2 regions of the Marinomonas sp. FW-1 genome follow, and region 2 is predicted to be linked to the other one. Evidence: predicted binding sites of a transcription regulator. Region 2 holds the regulator's gene; the other holds the start of a gene.
The links. Region 2 encodes FliA, which starts transcription of late flagellar genes. Its sites were predicted from a motif close to CTAAAGTTNNNNNNNNNNCNGCCGATA; they were not measured.
Positions count from the first base shown of each region.

Region 1: the regulator FliA is predicted to act here: its motif matches at 1,830-1,856, upstream of flgK (flagellar hook-associated protein FlgK).

Region 1 covers NZ_CP025987.1:868,815-872,241, forward strand. Annotated here, with positions in the region: gene C1X04_RS04035 (flagellar basal body P-ring protein FlgI) at 1-669, shown strand, start outside; gene flgJ (flagellar assembly peptidoglycan hydrolase FlgJ) at 678-1,670, shown strand; gene flgK (flagellar hook-associated protein FlgK) at 1,909-3,427, shown strand, end outside.
Region 2 covers NZ_CP025987.1:1,000,833-1,004,259, reverse strand. Annotated here, with positions in the region: gene C1X04_RS04675 (chemotaxis protein CheA) at 1-129, opposite strand, end outside; gene C1X04_RS04670 (protein phosphatase CheZ) at 142-930, opposite strand; gene cheY (chemotaxis response regulator CheY) at 940-1,332, opposite strand; gene C1X04_RS04660 (RNA polymerase sigma factor FliA) at 1,375-2,112, opposite strand; gene flhF (flagellar biosynthesis protein FlhF) at 2,210-3,427, opposite strand, start outside.

The DNA of each region.
Region 1 (3,427 bases), 130 kb from region 2:
GTTGTGGGTGGCTTAGGCGCTGATGGTTCAAGAAATTCCGTTAACGTGCCTACTGTTGGGCGAATTCCTAACGGTGCCAGCGTTGAGCGTATAGTGCCTAGTAGCTTTAATACCGGTGACACCTTGACGTTTAACTTGAATCGCCCAGATTTCACAACGGCTAAGCAAGTATCAGATAAGATTAATAACCTCCTTGGCCCTGGTGTGGCAACAACTCTAGATGCTACGTCTATTCGAGTATCGGCGCCAAGAGACCCAAGTCAACGTGTTACTTATCTGTCTATTCTTGAAAACTTGGATGTTGAAGTTGCTGAAGAGCGTGCTCGTATTGTGGTGAACTCTCGTACTGGAACCATTATTATTGGTCAGCATGTCAAAGTTTCACCTGCCGCCATTACTCATGGTAGCTTAACTGTGACAATTCAAGAGGTGCCACCTGAAGTTGGTCAAGATGGAACAGTAACCGGCGGAGAGACAATCATATCGCCTCGTGAGGGAATTGAAATAGCCCCTGATAGTGGTCGTATGTTTGTGTTTGACCCAGGTGCTTCATTGAATGATATTGTACGTGCCGTTAATCAGGTTGGCGCAGCGCCAGGTGATGTTATGGCGATATTGGAAGGCTTAAAACAAGCTGGTGCTATTAATGCAGATTTAGTGGTGATATAGATTTGGTTATGAACTCAGTGCCGCCCAAACAAGACTTTTTTGCTGACTTTTCGACCTTGACTGACTTGAAAACTAAGGCGCAAAAAGACCCTGATGGCGCGTTAAAAGATGTGGCTCAGCAATTTGAATCCATTTTCATTAACATGCTGTTGAAAAATATGCGTAGCACTAACGAGGCAATCGGAAGTGGTTTGTTTGCTAGTGCTCAAACAAAGCAGTATCAGGAAATGATGGACTCTCAGATGTCGCAGAGTCTAGCGAGTTCTGGTGGTATTGGCTTATCTGACGCACTTATTCGTCAGTATCAAACACAGCAGCAGGCCCGTATCAGCTCTCCTGAAGCCAAACAGCGTGGAGATACTGACTTTTTAAATCAAGTGGCAAAACAGGACTTGGTTCGAATTCAGGCTTTGGCGCATCGTGCGTCGACGGAGTTTATTGAATCTGTACAGCAAGAGGCTAAGCAAAAAGCGTCTACTGGCGCTGCAGACGAGTCCTCTTCTACTGCTGCCCCTTCCGCACTTTCTGTTGTATTTGGATCCCCGCAGGAATTTGTTGATAACCTTTGGCCTCATGCTCAGCGAGCGGCCGAAAAGTTAGGGGTAAACCCCAAGGCTATATTGGCTCAAGCAGCATTGGAGACAGGGTGGGGTAAATACCCTATTGCTAAAGAAGATGGTGCGGCCAGTTTTAATTTATTTGGCATTAAAGCCGATACTCGTTGGCAGGGCGATAGGGCCGTTGTGAATACCTTAGAGTTTCGTGATGGTGTTGCTCGGCGAGAGAAAGCCGCGTTTAGGGCTTACGATTCTTTTTCGCAAAGCTTTGAAGATTATGCGAATTTTTTGTCTTCTAGTGAGCGGTATAAAGATGCCATTAATGCTGGGGATGACGCGTCAATGTTTGCCGCTTCTTTGCAAAAAGGCGGCTATGCTACAGACCCTAAATACGCTGAAAAAATTGAAAATATCCTTTCAAGCGAATGGTTTCAGCGGTTGTAGGCTTTTTTCTTGCCGTCTTGGCGCTTTTTTATTTTTAAATAAAATCGCCTAAAATCCTATATTGTGTTGTTAAAGTTACCTTTTTTCTTATTTTCATTTGTTTTGCACTCTCTTTCAAGAAAATATTTCGAAATTAAATTCTACTAAATAGAAGCATTGGTAAACTTCTTGCATCCTTAGTCGTTAGAGCGGGCTTTTAAAGCTTGGCTATTTTGAAAACGTACTAGAGGTGTGAGCAATGGGCTCAAATTTATATTCAATTGGTTTGTCTGGACTTCAGTCCAGTAATGCCCGTATTAATACGACAGGGCAGAACACATCCAATGTGGATACAGAGGGTTATAGCCGCCAAAGGACTGACACCACTAGTTCGCCTGTAGGAGGTGTCGTACTTCGTGATACTGCACGCCTGGTTGATAATTTTGTTAGTAAGCAAGTGCGTACTGATACCTCGACACATTCCTATTACGATACCTATCATTCGATGATTTCGACTTCTGACAATCTGTTGGCAGAAGACAGTATTTCTTTGAACACATATCTGAATAAATCTTTTGATGCATTACAGACGGTTAATAACGATCCTACGTCTTCGTCATTGCGGCAGTTGGCCCACTCTAGCCTTACTAATCTAGTGCAGCAATATCATGTTTTGTCTGGTGTGGTGAGTGATCAGGAAGGGCTGGTAGATGCACAGCTTTCTTCATCTTTGAAAGATGTAAATGCCATTACATCAAAAATTTCAAGTCTGAATAAACAAATTTTGAGACAAGAAGGTCTCTCTAGATCGCCAGCCAATGAGTTACGAGATCAACAAGAGTTGTTGGCTAAGGATTTATCTGAATATCTAGATATCAACGCTCAATTTAACGATGAAGGGTTGATGACAATACAGTTGGCAAATGGTCAGCCGTTGGTTATGGACCAAAACCCGACAGAAATTAAAGTTAGACCAAATCAATTGCAACCCAAAAAAATTGATTTGGTGGTGAGCTTTGGTGACTATGAAGTGGCTTTAAAAACACAAGGCTTAGGCGGAAGTGTTGGTGGGCTTGTTGACTATAGATCTGAATTTAGTGTCTATGCTGATAGAACCTTAGGGCAGCACGCCATTGCGTTAGCTGATGCTATGAATACTCAGAATAAAAAAGGTATTGATGGTAACGGCCAGGCAGGTAAAAACCTATTTTCTTTAGGGGAAGTAAAAGTCTATTCATCCCTAGAAAATATTAACAAGGCTAAAGATATTTCAGTCAAGGTATCGGATGGTGAAGCAGCTAAAATCACAAAAGAGACTTTTGAGTTAACCAAAACGGACGATAATCGCTTTTCAATAAAAAGAATTGATGAAAAAGGCAATTCAACGGAGCAGAATATTATTTTTGATCCTGTCTCACTCACAAAAGACAGTGATGGATACGTTAAGATAGACGAACTTGGCATTGATATTCGTATTGATAATATGAGTGCCATTGACGATAACGATGTGTTCCGCTTTACCCCAACGGAAGGTGCTGCAGCTGGATTGTCGCTCTTTGCAAAAAATGGTGAGGCGCTTGCTTTAAGTGCGCCTGTTAGCGTTAGTACTGGGTCTAGCAACTTATCCGATGCCCGAATTTCATTAACGTCTGTAACGAATACAGACCCAGAGACATCGGCGTTTTCATCTGATGGGCCACTTTATCCAAGTGCTCCACATCAAATTTACTTTACTTCGCCAAGTTCATACGTTGTTCGTGATGCAACTGGAGTCGAAA
Region 2 (3,427 bases):
AGCGTTAAGCAGTTGCTTGTCGTCAGGATTTTGCTCTAAATCTACTAATTGCTCGGAAAGCTGCTCAAGAATCTCACCAGCTTCTACCAAGAAATCTTGTAGTATCTCTTCATCGACCTCGAAACTCATCCTCAGCTCCTTCTAGAAACCAAGACTTGATAGCAAGTCGTCTACTTCGTCTTGACTATTCAGTACTTCAGGGTTGTTTTGTTTATTAATAGCTGGGCCATGTCCACGAGTGTCATCGTGTTCAGACTCTTTCTCTTTGTGTTCAATTCCGGAGATACTATCAACGCGTCCAGCAACAGCAACGAGATGCACAAGTTTTTCTTCTACATCACGAATTAAATCATTCACTCTAGCGATAACTTGACCTGTTAGGTCTTGATAACCTTGCTCTAGAAGAATTGTGTTGAGGTTTGAATGCAAGGTAGTGGCACTATCGTCCGCATACGATAAGAAGACATCAATACGTTTGTATAAGTCTCTAAATTCTTGCGGTGTTAAATCTCGCTGAATCAAACGACTCCAGTCTTTGCGTAGCTCTCTCGCCTGGCTTTGTAGTTCGCTAGCGACAGGAACACTACTATCAACCATATCCATGGTTTTATTAGCAGCTGCACTAGTCGTTTCGATAACATAATTCAATCGATCCGAGGCATCAGTAATTTTGGTAACAGACTCGCTCCCGCCCTCACCAACAACAAGGTCCATTGAATCAACCTGAAAATCACGAATAGCATCATGCAAACTTCGAGTTAAAAAACCCACTTCGTTATAGAAACTATTATGTCGGGCTTCGCTCAGCTCTTGAATCTTTTTAATTGCACCACTAAAGTCACCGACTTCAATGTAATTTAAAAGCTCAACTGCGCCGTCTTTAACTAGATTTTCAAAATCCCCTAGTCCAGATCCCAATATCTTTGACATCTACATTTCCTATTTCGCAGCATCTATTCGTTCGAATATTTTCTCAATTTTTTCTTTGAGAGCCACCGCAGTAAACGGCTTAACAACATAACCATTCACCCCAGCCTGAGCTGCAGCAATAATTTGGTCACGTTTCGCCTCTGCCGTTACCATAAGAACAGGAATGCTTTTCAATTTTTCATCTGCACGCACGGCACGAAGTAATTCGATCCCTGTCATACCTGGCATATTCCAATCGGTAACGAGAAAATCAATCGTACCGGCTTGAAGTATGGGTAACGCAGTCGTCCCATCATCAGCTTCGACTGTATTGGTAAACCCTAAATCCCGTAGTAGGTTTTTAATGATTCGTCTCATTGTCGAGAAATCATCAACAATTAGGATCTTCATGTTTTTATCCAATGCAACCTCCACACCCTAAAGGTAATATTACACAACTCATAATTAATCTCGCCAATCGCTTAATCTAGCTTTCAATCTCATAGCCGCTTGACTATGAATTTGACTAACCCTTGATTCACTTACGCCTAACACTGCACCAATTTCTTTCAAGTTAAGTTCTTCATTATAATAAAGTGACAAAACTAACTTTTCTCTTTCCGGTAGGTTATCAATTTCTATTGCCAATTGATTTTGAAATCCGCCTTCTTCAACTAAAGAATATGGTGCATTTTCAACTTCGGATTCAACGCTATCTAGATTATTTGTATCAGAGTCTAGCATTTCTTCATAGCTAAACAACTGAGTAGACATAGATGAATGAATCATTTCATGATATTCATCCATCCCTATATTCATATGCGCTGCTACTTCCATATCTGAAGCTTCTCGTCCCAGGGTCGCTTCCAATTCTTTTATGGCGTTAGCAACTGCTCTACCATTTCGTCTTACTGAACGAGGCGCCCAATCTGTTTTTCGCACCTCATCCATTATAGAACCGCGAATACGGATTCCCGCATAAGTTTCAAAGCTGGCGCCTTTCGTAGACTCAAAGCGTTTATACGCCTCAATTAGCCCCATCATGCCAGCTTGAATCAAATCGTCTATATCCACACTATCAGGCAATCTCGCCAATAGGTGATAAGCAATTTTTTTCACTAAATACCCGTATTGTTCAACAATCGCATCAATTGAGAGCGTTGCTTTTTTGGAGTATGTGTTATATCCGTTTTTGGTCTGCATAAAAATAGTCTAAGCAACCTTTACCATTTAAGTTAGTTGCGCTAACTAACTGTACTACATAGTTTGGCGCAACGCTTTCAGTAATAACATAATTTTACTAACTACCATACTTTAGTGACCCATAAAGCTGACTGTAGTGTTCTGCTGTATAAACAGCTCTACTAATCAGGTTATGAGCACGAGCAGGTTCGATATCATCAGGTATTCTTTGTCCATCTGCGATATAAACAACAGGAAGACCTTCTTCAATAACTACACTAATCGCTTCGCCAAGTGAAGCTGATTCGTCAAGCTTACTTAAAACACACCCATCAAGCTGCACCTGTGAATATATTTCAGTCACGGTTTTCAGAACTTGTCTTTGGCTTGTGCAAGGCAATACTAATAACTTCTTAAGGCTGGCCCTTGCTCGTTTCATCATTAACAATTGGCGCTCAAGATTAGAATCTCTTGGATTCATACCTGCCGTATCAACCAATACCAAAGAGTAATGCGCGTATTTTGCTAACACTTCATTTAAATCTGAATACTCATTAACAACTTCAACGGGAACATTTAAAATACGCCCAAACGTTCTCAGTTGTTCATGAGCAGCAATTCGATAGGTGTCTGTTGTAATTAATACAACACCTTCAGAGCCATGTTTCAATACGTGCTGGGCAGCAATTTTACCGATTGTGGTTGTTTTACCAACACCAGTAGGGCCCATAAAGGCAATACAGCCGCGTAATTCATTAGAGCCTGAGCGAATAGGTATATAGTCAGCCAAATGTGCCAATAACCTATTCCAGTCATCTTCACGGCCTTTTAGATCTATATCATCCATCAGTCTAGACACAACAAACTCAGACAACCCTAACCCTTTTAACTTTTCGCGGGCTCGAGTCTCAACAGAAGATTCTTTGGCAGAGCTACGGTTGTCATTTTGCTGATGCTGTTCCAGCATAGCCCGAACACTTTTCAGTTCGCGCTCCATGTCCTGCAATTGCTTAGCATTATCACTATTTTTAACAGATAAAGCCTCTTCAACAGCTGGATCTTCCTTATCTTCAGGCAGTGGCGGCATTTCAATCTGAGAGTTTTGACGCGGTGAAGTATAGGAAGGTGCGTCATTCTGAGGTAGCGTGGTTTGTTGCTTGGCTCGTTCTATGCGTTCTAAATAATTCGCACTAGGATCGACCGAAGTGTCAGGGCGCGAAGAGCTTGAGCTCGAACGTTTAGACGACATGCTAGAAGGCAAAGATCCATCGTAATCTAGAGCGGCAACAATTTCTATCTCGCCTGTTGGCAGACGTTGATTTGACAAGATAACCGC